Regions from separate parts of the Alteromonas sp. 5NS40-0096 genome, predicted to be linked through region 3. Evidence: predicted binding sites of a transcription regulator. Region 3 holds the regulator's gene; each other region holds the start of a gene.
The links. Region 3 encodes sigma-54, which starts transcription at its own class of promoters, with help from an activator protein. Its sites were predicted from a motif close to GTTGGCACGNNNNTNGNNT; they were not measured.

Region 1: a site for sigma-54 is predicted at 2,245-2,263, ahead of AC27G9_RS12030 (flagellar basal body rod protein FlgF). Genes of this name have one in related genera too.
Region 2: a site for sigma-54 is predicted at 2,103-2,121, ahead of pdsR (proteobacterial dedicated sortase system response regulator). Genes of this name have one in related genera too.

What each region holds. Positions count from the first base shown of each region.
Region 1 covers NZ_BAAJLQ010000003.1:466,674-470,943, forward strand. Annotated here, with positions in the region: gene flgC (flagellar basal body rod protein FlgC) at 1-84, shown strand, start outside; gene AC27G9_RS12020 (flagellar hook assembly protein FlgD) at 113-799, shown strand; gene flgE (flagellar hook protein FlgE) at 816-2,195, shown strand; gene AC27G9_RS12030 (flagellar basal body rod protein FlgF) at 2,302-3,045, shown strand; gene flgG (flagellar basal-body rod protein FlgG) at 3,089-3,877, shown strand; gene flgH (flagellar basal body L-ring protein FlgH) at 3,889-4,270, shown strand, end outside.
Region 2 covers NZ_BAAJLQ010000005.1:6,904-11,173, forward strand. Annotated here, with positions in the region: gene pdsS (proteobacterial dedicated sortase system histidine kinase) at 1-1,323, opposite strand, end outside; gene pdsR (proteobacterial dedicated sortase system response regulator) at 1,329-2,015, opposite strand; gene pdsO (sortase-associated OmpA-like protein PdsO) at 2,326-3,069, shown strand; gene AC27G9_RS14990 (carboxymuconolactone decarboxylase family protein) at 3,187-3,780, opposite strand; gene AC27G9_RS14995 (ABC transporter ATP-binding protein) at 3,963-4,270, shown strand, end outside.
Region 3 covers NZ_BAAJLQ010000002.1:275,761-280,030, forward strand. Annotated here, with positions in the region: gene rapZ (RNase adapter RapZ) at 1-227, opposite strand, end outside; gene ptsN (PTS IIA-like nitrogen regulatory protein PtsN) at 252-695, opposite strand; gene hpf (ribosome hibernation promoting factor) at 705-992, opposite strand; gene AC27G9_RS07160 (RNA polymerase factor sigma-54) at 1,018-2,502, opposite strand; gene lptB (LPS export ABC transporter ATP-binding protein) at 2,609-3,334, opposite strand; gene lptA (lipopolysaccharide transport periplasmic protein LptA) at 3,334-3,897, opposite strand; gene lptC (LPS export ABC transporter periplasmic protein LptC) at 3,866-4,270, opposite strand, start outside.

The DNA of each region.
Region 1 (4,270 bases), on a different contig from region 3:
AAAGCCTACGAAACTAATGTACAGGTTGCGGATACCACCAAACGTTTGTTCCGACGAGTATTGCAGTTAGGGCAAGGCCAATAGGCTAGTTTGAGCGGACGAGGATAATATTGTGAATACGATAGATACGTTAGGGTTAAACAGTAATCTAAGGTGGCAAGAAGAGACGGTTCCTGTCGTCGATGGCTCCGAACAGAACTTAACCCAAGAAGATTTTTTTGCCTTGCTGACCGAACAGCTCGCTAACCAAGATCCCACCAAGCCGGTAGATAATGATCAAATGGTGTCGCAGATGACAGCATTTACTACCTCTGAAGGTATCTCTCAGCTGAATGAACAATTTGAATCATTCGCAACATCAATGACGTCTAATCAAGCGTTACAAGCGTCGGGCTTGATCGGTCAAGACGTATTGGTTAACGGTAACATTGGTTACATGGGAGCTGAAGGCGAAGGTTTCACTGGCGTAGTTGTCAATGAGCAGACCGTTCAGAACATGGAAATCACTATTCAAAATGGCTTGGGTGAAGTCATCCGAGTGATTGATGCCGGTACACAACCGGCAGGCAATATTGAATTTAGCTGGGACGGAACGGATTCACGCGGCAATCCTATGCCGGCCGGTGAATATGTAGTTTCAGTAACAGGAGAGGCAAACAATGAAGGCGTTGCCATTCCTACTGCAATCAATCGACACGTTTCCAGTGTCAGTCTAGCAGGCAGTAACCAAGGTATTATTTTGAATTTGGACGGTGACGTCAGTATCAACTTAGATGATGTTATCCAGATCGGCGGTTAAGTGGAGAATATAGAATATGTCTTTTAATATAGCTTTGAGCGGTGTATCCGCAGCACAACGAGACCTAGATGTTACCGCAAATAACATTGCAAACGTTAACACAGTAGGCTTTAAAGAATCTCGCGCCGAATTTGGTGATGTTTACGCTGCGTCTTTGTTATCGGGTGGCCGAACCAAAGTCGGTGACGGTGTTATTACACAAGAAGTCGCACAACAATTTTCGCAAGGTAGTCTGCAGTTTACAAACACTGCTCTTGACTTGGCTATTACAGGTACCGGCTTTTTCGCTACCGTGCCAGAAATCGAATCTCGAGACTTTAGCTTTACGCGAGCGGGTCAGTTCAAACTGGATTCGGATAACTTCGTAGTTAACAGTAACGGCGACAACTTGCTGGGTTTCCCAATCAACCCTGACGGCACAAGCTCCTCTGTTGCATTAAGTACAACTGTGCCTGTGCGTATCCCAGACTCTTCTGGTTCTCCGCAACAGACCAGTGAAGTCGATTTAAGAATGAACTTACCTGCCAGTGACACAGGTTTAGATCCTGCGGCATTCGATCCCGATGATCCATTGACATACAACGCTGCGACATCGGTGACGGTTTACGATTCACTCGGTGACAGCCACATTATGACCTACTACTTTGTTAAAGATAATGCGGTTGATAATGAATGGTATGTGGCGACGGCTGTCGATGATGTATTAGTTGATATTACAAACTCAGATGGTACTGATTCCGACCCGGCGACAGCAACCAATGCATTGGGTACCGCATCAGGTAACGCGGTCAGTGCTGCCAAACTCATCTTCTCTACAGGCGGGGATTTCCAAGCGATAGAGTCCGCCGATGGTACTGCTCAAGCTGACTTGAAACTGATGACCGAGGCGTTTGGCGCTGGTATTCTTGCCAATGGTGCTGATCCTTCGCAGCAAGTTACTGTCGATTTTAACTTATCACCTGGCAGTGCGACGCCAGTAGAACCTACGCAGTTTGCTTCTGCATTTGAAGTCACGTCTCTTGAGCAAGATGGTTTGCCAGTAGGACGACTTACCGGTATTGACATTGGTCCTGATGGATTGGTGAGAGCGACGTTCTCCAACGGTACTTCAGAGCCTGTTGTTCGAATCGCACTGGTTCGTTTTTCAAATGAACAGGGACTAACGCAACAAAGTAATACACAGTGGAAAGAGAGCATTCTCTCTGGTGAGGCGTTGGCGGGTGAGGGTACAACTGGTACCTTTGGTGAAATTAACTCATCTGCGCTGGAGCAAGCTAACGTTAACCTAACGACAGAGCTGATTGACTTAATTATCGCTCAGCGAAATTTCCAGGCTAACTCGAGAGCGTTGGAAGTTAACAACCAGCTTAACCAGACTATTCTGAATATCCGATAACGGACATCTTCACCCCGACAAAAAAGCCGCAATTGCGGCTTTTTTGCATTTTGGCACTAGCCTTGCAGCTACTCAGTATTATTGTGGTTTTTGTCAAAAGGTCGTCATGGATAAATTACTGTACATCGCGTCAAGTGGAGCGTCACAAGACTTACTGGCGACGGGCGTCCGCGCCAATAATTTGGCGAATGCACAAACCAACGGTTTCAAAGCGCAGCTTGAACAGGCAAGAGCAATGCCGGCATACGGCGAAGGTTTGCCGACTCGCGTGTTTGCGATGACAGAGAGTCCCACTAATAACTATGAAGGTGGGGCCATGATTCAAACTGATCGCGAGTTAGACGTCGCAATTCAAGGCGATGGTTGGTTTGCTGTTCAGGACAAGCAAGGTAATGAGGCTTACTCACGTGACGGCAGTTTTCAGCTCGGTCCTGATGGCATATTACAAGACATGGCCGGCAATATGGTGTTAGGTGATAACGGGCCTATTTTCCTACCTGTGCCCTTAGAAAATCTCAATATCGCTGGCGATGGCACTGTCTCTACACGTCCACAAGGCGCGCCACCGACCGTTCTCGAAGAGGTTGGCCGACTAAAGCTCGTCAATCCACCACCGCGAGACCTTCATAGAGGTGGAGATGGTTTATTTCGATTGATGAATGGCGAAACGGCAGATGCGAATGAAACGGTAAGAGTACGTACTGGGGTTGTGGAAGGCTCAAATGTCAATGCTGTGGATGAGATGGTTAGCATGATGAGTCTGCAACGACACTACGAGATACAAGTGAAATTAATGAAGCAAGCAGAAGAGCTCGATACCCGAGGCAATATGCTGCTGAGAATTCTGTAAGTTAAACAAGATTAGTTGCGGCGAACGCAACGGAGGTAGAAACATGCACCCGGCATTGTGGATTAGTAAAACTGGACTAGATGCGGCTCAGACTGACGTTGCAGTGGTTTCCAACAACCTTGCAAACGCCTCTACTGTTGGCTTCAAAAAAGACCGAGCGGTATTTGAAGACTTGCTTTATCAGAATATTAATCAACCTGGCGGGCGTTCATCTGCCGATACCGAATTGCCTTCCGGCCTGATGCTAGGTGCGGGGTCTAAAGTGGTCGCGACACAAAAGTCGCACACCCAAGGTAACTTGCTGACTACAGATAACGCGCTGGATATTTCGATTCAAGGCCGGGGTTATTTTGAGATTCTTCAGCCGGACGGCACGATTGCTTACACCCGTAATGGCCAGTTTACGCTGAATGACCAAGGCCAGATTGTAACGCCTGGCGCTGGCTTTTTATTACAGCCACAAATTGCTATCCCCGAAGATGCGCAGCAGATAACGATATCTCAAGACGGGCAAGTATCTGCCACTGTTCGAGGTCAGCCAGATGGCCAAATTCTTGGTCAGCTCAACGTATCTGATTTTATTAACCCAACGGGGTTACAGCCGATTGGCCAAAACCTCTTTTTAGAAACTGCCGTCAGTGGTGCACCTATTCAAGGTATTCCGGGACTGCAAGGATTGGGGACGTTGGCACAAGGTACCCTTGAAACCTCCAATGTAAACGTGACAGAGGAATTGGTAAACCTGATTGAAAGTCAGCGTTTGTATGAGATGAACTCTAAGGTTATCTCTTCTGTTGACCAGATGTTGGGTCAAGTCATTCAACAACTTTAATAGGTGAATTTGTGAGAACCTTTGGACCCTTATTGATTGCGTTGCTGTTGTCGGGTTGCATGTCGACAAGTGAACCACCGGTACAGGCCGATGATCCTTCTTTTGCACCGGTAATACCAGAGATACCGCGAGAAAAATTGGTACAAGACGGTTCTCTATTTCGCCCGTACATGGCCAATAGTCTCTACTCTGATATTACGGCTAGGCGAGTCGGTGACATCATTACCGTGATGCTGAGTGAGAACACCAATGCGACAAAGGTTGCTCGAACACTAACCACTCGCGAAACTGAGATGACAGTGGAACCTATAACGGGGTTAGGGGGTGGCAATGCGACAGTCAATGGACAGTCCATTCAGCTCGGCATTGATTCAACCAATGAATTTACAGGTG
Region 2 (4,270 bases), on a different contig from region 3:
AAATAACAGCAAACTGAGTGTTCCCAGTAGCATAACGGCTAGAATAACGTGAAAGAGTTCTTCAAGCGCTCGGTTTCTCAGCGTTCGTATTCCGTTTGTCGTTTGCTCTACGATAACCGCACCGCGCACGACATCATCAATGAAAATCGGATAAGCTGCAGATAACACAACCGCTTTGTTGTCTGGCGATAACCGCCACAACGAATCCGCTTTTCCATTCAGCGCACTTGAAATATCCCGACCAACTAAAGCGTATGCTCCTTCCAGTTCATCAACAAAATCGGCCGGTGGCTTGGTCAAAATCTGATAGTAAAGCGGCAGTAAATAATCTTGTTCGATGCGATTCCACAGGGTGTCTTTGGGCGGGGTTCTGAATCTAACGTTGATACCATTAGCTGACTGTATGTCACCTGCTTTCGCTAACACGCGTTTGTGTCTGTCTACTACCCAGACCCTAGAATCCGCGTATTTCAGCCCCGACAGTACTCGTTTAATTTCTGGAGATGGTGTTAGAACGGTACCGAGTGCGTCGGTTTTGTTCGGGTTGGCTGTACCCACGGCATAGCGTTTGTTACGCTCAATGGGTTTATCAACGTCAATCAAGGCAAAGGCGAGAGACCCCGATGTCATTTCCAAGGGAAACCTAAGTTCAATATTGTAACCTGAATCAGTTTGACGCCAATGCCCTTGAATACGCAATTCATTGTCAACGGCGCGATATGTGTTTTGCACCTGATCGAGGTGATAAGCGTTGACCCATCCAGAGCCATAGGGCGAAATAACATATCTCTCCAAATCGCCGTTTTCATTGAGAAGACCAATAAGTAAGTGGTCACTTTTATCTACAGAAAGCGAACTGGGACGTCGCCAAACTGTGATGTCGTCACGTACCGAAAACATGGCATAAAGATACGCACCATATCGACCTACCATGTGTTCAAATGACAAGCTGATATCGGGGCGAGGAAAGGAGTCATCAAACCAATGGACCACATTGTTGTCGTCATAACGTTGAACCAGTGGCCATACGCTCTCCCAATCACTCAAGCTACCATCGAGCTGGATTGGGACGTCAATAGGTGGAGCGTAAAGATCGGTTCCCGGTCTGACGGTTTGTAGGTATGCGGATTGATTGTCAAATAGTGCAGGTTGTTCATGAAGCGCGGTAGCGATTGCTCTAGCCGTACCTATCATGGTTTGTTCTTGCCCTATCCTTAAATATTCTTCTAGTTCCCAGACATATTTATAACCAAGCCAGGGGATAGCAAACAAGAACAATGAAAGTAACAACAGCTGAACGCGAATGGACAATCTGATATTCAACATGATTATTGCCAGCGGTAGCCCATGCCGTAAACCGTATCAATGTGGTCGAATGTAGCATCCAATTGGACGAATTTTTTACGCATACGTTTGATATGGCTGGTTATCGTTGTATCGTCTACAACCATTTGTGATTCGTCCATTAGTTGCTGGCGACTTTTTACGTGCCCGGGGCGTTTAATCAATGCGTGAAGCATCCAAAACTCAGTGACGGTGAGGGCAACCTCTTGCTGTTTCCATGTCACCGTCATGCGATTGATATCGACATTCAAATGGCCGATTTTAATTTCATCGCTTTGAGCGACAGGCTTAGTTTGCAAATCCACACGGCGAAACAAGGCAGCAATTCTGGCTAACAAATGCGCCATGCTTATGTCCTTCGTCAGATAGTCATCGGCTCCCATTCGCAATCCACTAATGGTATCGACATCATTGTCTCGTGCTGTGAAAAATATGATGGGAAGAGACTGAGAAAGCTGGCGCAACTGCTGACACAACACAAAACCTCCTTCCATTTCGTCGTTTAAACCAATATCGATAATGGCGAGATCTGGCAGCGACTCGCTAAACGCTTGGGAAGCTGAAGGCCTGTCACTAAAAGAGCGAACTTCGTAGCCTTGGCTTAATAAAGCAGCCTTATAGTTTTCTCTGATTGCTGCATCGTCTTCTACTAATGCAATCACCTTGGGCATAACCGATATCCTTCACTTCTTTACTATGGGATTCATCATACCTCAGAATGTCAAAAATGAGGCAAAGGAGGCAGAAAATCCCCATGATCGCCATATTCTTGCCATTTTCTATCGAGAATAAATGCTAAATCATGATTTAAATCATGCACTTTTGTTGGGCTTGCGGGTGTTTCTACGCATTTTGCGCACGTCGAATATACATTGCTAATCTGCCTTTTAGTATCGTTACATTGGCTCTAGCTTTCCTCAACATTGCCAGATTGTTCTCGTTTAATTAATCCCGTAAACGCAATTCACGGGAGAACACATCATGCGTAAAACATTAGTTAACACCATTATCGCTACTGCCATTGTGACTTCATTAAGTGGTCATGCTCTTGCCAACACTCACACGCAAGAAAACGATACTAAGTCTGAATATACCCCTGCGATTGGCATGGGCTCGGGTGTCCTTGTCGGTGCAGTTATCGCTGGGCCGATTGGCGCCGCGGTGGGTGGGATCTTTGGCGCCATGATTGGCAACGACGTATTGCAAGAAGAAGAGTTAAAACACAGTGAAATGGAGTTAGTCGCGGCCAAACAAGCGTTATCAAGCGCGCAGAAGGAACTATTTGCCATGCATGACGCGATTGAAAGCATGCAGCAACAAGTAAAAGCTACCCATGTGGCAATGGAGTCGTCACCGACAGAACGTGTTTTGGCAATTGAAACCAATGTGCAGTTTAAAACGGGTTCGGCAGAGGTAGAGGACGTTTACAAGCCCCAACTCGACCTCATTGCGTCAGCGATGAAACGCCATGATCAACTGAAAGTCAGACTCATTGGCCATGCTGACCACAGAGGTAACGCGCAATACAACAAGACGTTATCAATGCAGCGAGCGACTAGCGTCAAAGCTTACCTTGTTGATAAAGGGGTAAATAGTGAGCAAATACTCACTCTGGCTTTAGGTGAGGACCAAAGCTCAGGAGTCAAAGGCGAGTCAGCGTTCTTTGACCGAAAAGTGGTAGTGCAAATTGCCGATAGCCCCAACGCATTAACGGCGAGTCGCTAGGCTAGCCTAACAACTCGTCGATAAGGTTGCGCGATGCTGGCGCGCAGTAGGTGAACCCTTCCTCCTGCCTCACCTACTGTTTTTTATTACTACACCAGCGTTCCCCCAAAAGGCGGTCTAATCCCGATGTTTACCGCCTGTCCAACCGCCCTGACGGAGCACCTTATCGCCAAGCTCTGTCGGGGCTTCTTCTAAATCTGTCGCCATTGAGTCGTTCCAACGATTTAAGAAGCCGTACAAACAAATCGCCCCTAAAATCTCGACAATTTGATCTTCTTGCCAATGTTGCTTCATTCTCACCATAAGAGGCTCATCAACGGCATTAGGTACACTACCTGCGGCCAGCGCATAATCGAGGGCAACGCGCTCAGCGTCGCTATACAGCGGACTCGACTGGTATTCCCATACAGCAGCAATTTTTTCATCGCTGATCCCGTGAATACCAGCAGCGATCAATGAATGCGCCTCGCAATACTGACAACCCGCAGCACGGCTAGCAAAGTGTGCTAGAAGGCGTTTGAAACCCAAATCCACGCTGCCCTCAGGAGACATAACGGCATTCGTCAGTACGCCAAACCCTTTTACGATATCTGGTCGACGCTGCATAGTGAGCAAGCTATTTGGCACGAAACCAAGAATGCGTTCGAAAATTGCAAAGTCATCGGCCAGTTCTGGAGTAGTCTCTGCAGGGAGTGGAGATAAATGTGCCATAAATTCCTCTTGTCGTTTTATCGTTTTAATAGAGTGTAGGGGTTGAAATGTGGCAAAATGACAACACCTCTACGGAGTTTGAAAAATTCTAGTTGTGTTAATAACTTGTTAAGCAAATGGCTTGGTCGTTATTTCTATCACCTTAGTTACCGCACAGCAACTCACAATCACCGGATGGTGCAATGAAAGCATTAGATATTCAGCAACTCAAAAAAACCTATGATGGCGGAACGCAGGCGCTCAAAGGTGTCGACCTCGTTGTCGAACAAGGCGACTTTTTCGCATTGCTCGGACCAAATGGCGCAGGGAAATCAACGACCATTGGTATCGTGAGCTCTTTGGTCAATCAAACCGAAGGTACGGTCAATATTTTCGGACACGATTTGACCACACAAAAAGAACTCGCCAAGTCGTTTATAGGATTGGTGCCGCAAGAATTTAATTTCAATCAATTTGAAACCTTGCTGCAAATCGTTTTAAACCAAGCGGG
Region 3 (4,270 bases):
TCAGGCATGTAGTCCAGTATTTCTACAAGGTCTGCGGGATCTTTTGGTAAGTTTCGAACATCAATACTAACGGCGACTTGGTCGTATTCATCCACCACAGTGTGCGTGAGTGTCGGCAAAAGGTTAACAGGAATGTTATCTACGCAATAATAGCCTAAGTCTTCTAATGCGCGTAAGGCTACAGATTTCCCAGAGCCTGAACGTCCACTTATGATAATTAGTTTCACGGCCCCGTCTCCCTGTATGGTGCGTTAGGCTAATGCTTGAAGAATGTCGTCACTCGTTTTGGCGTTTCGAATCGCTTTAACGGTCGATTTGTCGCTTAGTTTACCCGCTACGGTTGCTAATGTCTGCAAATGCCCCTCGGTTTGCTCTTCTGGCACAAGCAGAGCAAAAAAGATATCGACAGGTTGATCATCGATGGCATCAAAATTTATCGCGGGCGTGCTGGTGACAATAATTGCGGTTACCCGCTCCAGGCCTGCTAGTCTGCCATGGGGAAGAGCAATACCATTACCGATTCCCGTGCTTCCCATACGTTCGCGATTTAACAGTGCACTCAATACGGTAGATTGTTCAACAGACGGGTGATTGTTAGCGGCAATTTCGCTAATAATCTCTAGAATTCGTTTTTTACTATTGCACTGGACCGCACATTGCGTGCGATCCAGGCTGACTATGGCTGTGATATCCATCAGATAGGGTTAGTGCCTTTTCAGTTTTTCCTTATGCTTGATCACTTGGCGATCAAGCTTGTCTACCATACTATCGATGGCGGCGTACATGTCTTCATTTTCCGATGAGGCAAACACTTCCGCTCCGCTAAGGTGCATCGTAGCTTCTGCTTTTTGATTAAGTTTTTCGACATTGAGGATAACATGCACGTTAGATATGTGGTCGAAGTGACGTTCTAGCTTGCTGAACTTGGTGTCGACATAGTTACGCAAAGAATCAGTTATTTCAACATGATGACCAGTAAGGTTTATTTGCATATTTCGTCTTCCTTATAGGTGGAGCCTAAATCAGGCTTTTTCGTTGGTTAGACGGGGGAATCGAGAGAGACTCCCGGTATTTTGCTATTGTCCGCCGGGCAACTTTAATTCCTTGGTCGGCCAACAATTGAGCAATCTTACTATCACTTAATGGTTTACTCGGGGTCTCAGCGGCAACCAGTTTCTTGATCAACGCTCGAATCGCGGTTGACGAACATTCTCCACCAGACTCCGTTGCCACGTGGCTCGAGAAGAAATACTTCAACTCGTAGATACCGCGAGGCGTATGCATATATTTTTGGGTCGTAACGCGAGAGATGGTGGATTCATGCATATCGACCATTTCTGCTACATCGTTTAACACCATTGGTTTCATCATTTCTGGACCGTGTTCGAAGAAACCCATTTGCTGTTGGACAATACAATTTGCCACCTTCATCAGCGTATCGTTTCTCGATTCTAGGCTTTTGATAAACCACTTGGCTTCTTGCATATGTGAGCGAATAAATTGTGAATCACTGCTGCTTCGCGCACTTTTACTCATCGCAGCGTACTGCTGATTAATGCTGAGTTTCGGCAAACTATCCGGGTTGAGTTCAACCACCCAACGGCCGTTCTTCTTCGCGACTGATACATCCGGAATGACGTATTCAGGCTCTTTGGTAATTAACGCTGAGCCCGGTCTAGGATTAAGCCCTTGCAAAAGCACCATTGCTTCTCTGAGCTGGTCTTCTTTTAGCTTAGTCTTACGCATCAGTGTTCGGTAATCTTTGCTACCGAGCAAATCCGCGTAATCGGTTAGCAGCATTTTTGCTTCTGCTAGCCAAGGTGTATCAGGGGGAAACTGATTGAGTTGCACCAATAAACATTCCTGCGGCGTCCGAGATCCTGAACCTAAGGGGTCGAATTGTTGAATTCGCTTCAATACACATTCGACTTCATCCTCTTCGATAAGTTCCTCTGTCTCGTCATCGGTATTCACACTTTGCAGAATATCTTCAACGGTTACCGTTAAATACCCTGACTCATCGATTGAGTCGATAATCGCCATTGCGATTACACGGTCGATATCACTAAATGGTGTCAGACCCATCTGCCAAAGCAAGTGAGCTTGGATATCGTCGGTGGTCTCGCCTTGAAATACTTGGTCGTCATCTGATGCTGCCATAGGTGCAGGGGCCGAAGACGCTGAATAATACTCATCCCATGTACTGTCGATAGGAAGTTCGTCGGGTAACCCGTCTTTTTCTAATGCATCAGAGGTTTCAATATTATCTGAACTAGGTGCAGGAGCTTCGGCAGTGGCATCGTTTTCACTGTCTAAGTTACTTTTTTGCGGTTGATCGCCATCGCCAATATCTTCGACTTCTAAGAGTGGATTTGAGTCGAGTGCTTCTTGGATTTCCTGCTGCAAGTCGAGCGTAGAGAGCTGCAAAAGCTTGATCGCTTGTTGCAACTGAGGGGTCATTGTGAGTTGTTGACTAAACTTTAGCTGTAAAGAAGGTTTCATCTACGTCTTAACTTTCTCATTTTCCTGCTTTTTTACCTTAAACAATGAACCGAGTGCAAGTCCGAATTGCGGTTCCTGTTGGCTCATTTGTAACCCGCTATACTAACTATAGCTTGAATTGCTCTCCTAGGTATACATCTCTTACTTTTTGATTGCTTAAAACTTGCTCTGCGGAGCCCTGAGCAATCAATTCCCCATGACTAACAATGTAGGCTTTTTCACAAACATCAAGGGTTTCACGCACATTGTGGTCGGTTATTAGGATGCCAATTCCGCGGTCGCGCAGATGTTGAATTATTTTTTTTATGTCGTTTACCGAAATGGGGTCGACGCCAGCAAAAGGTTCATCTAGCAATATGAACTGTGGGTTGGCCGCCAACGCTCTCGCAATTTCCACTCGACGCCGTTCTCCACCCGACAAACTCATCCCATTGCTGTTGCGAATATGGTTGATGTTAAATTCGTCCAGCAAAGCGTCAGCTTCCTCTTCTTGTTGCTGACGGTTTAAGTCTTTTCGGGTTTGTAAAATCGCCATGACGTTTTCGTGTACCGTCATTTTGCGGAAAATAGACGCTTCTTGAGGTAAATAACCGATACCTTGGCGCGCGCGCTCATGCATAGGTTGGTGTGTCAGTTCGTTGTCATCAATGTGGATGCTACCCTTGTTCAGTGGCACCAAACCAACAATCATGTAAAACGTTGTCGTCTTACCCGCGCCGTTTGGGCCGAGTAGTCCAACGATTTCGCCACTGGATACCGACAAGCTCACATCGCGTACCACTTGCCTAGAACGATAGGATTTTGCCAAATGAGAGGCAGTTAATGTAGCCATTACTTTGGTTGGTCCTCGTCGTTTTTATCTTCGTCTTTAGATTCGACTTGGTCGGTCAGATCTTTGATGGCTTCAGGCCTAAACACAGTAGTGACTCTGCCATTTTGTTGCTCCGACCCTTGTGCCAACATCTGTTCTTTTTCCATGTCATAGGTAATGGTATCACCGCGCACCATACTGGTGTCTTGCTGTAGCTCTGCATTTCCTTTCAGTGAAATTTTGCGTTTGCTCACTTCATAGCGAATTTCATTGGCCTTGGCATTCACCGATTTACCGTCGGTGACTTGCTGGGTATAGCTCGCGGGATTGCCTCGCGCGATGAATACTTCGTTGCCTTCGCCATCAGTGGCAACCACTTCGACCTCATCCGCTTCGATAACTAACGAGCCTTGGGTGATGTAAACATCAGTTTTGAACAGTGATATTTTGTTAATTCCATCAACAAACTGAGACGCTGAGTCGACTTTTATCGGCTTAGTAAAGTCGGTCTCGTCAGCCAGTGCAAAAGTACTAGCGCTGAGGGCCAGTAAACTAGCTGCCAGGTTTATAAGTGGTTTGTACATGATCAATTAACTCGTATTGTCTGGTATGCAAATCGGCATTGAAGCCATTGCTATTTATAACGTATTGCCCGCCGATTATTACCACGGGCTGATCCGACGTCATGGTTTTTTTGTTCAAGTCGATTTCGATAAACTCTGTTTTTATTGTCTGAACAAAATCGTCGTCGCTCATATTGGTTATGACAACATCTGTTTCTAGCTGAATCAAGTTGTTGTCATAAAGTGTCCCTTCCTTTGCTGTCACCTGCCATGGCGATTCATTTTCACCCACGTATACGGTATACATCGGGTTTTGAAACAGCACGAAACCCAATAGGTCGTAGTGTTCCATTGTGGTAGCGAACACCTCATGATTCAACTTACCATCTGTGTC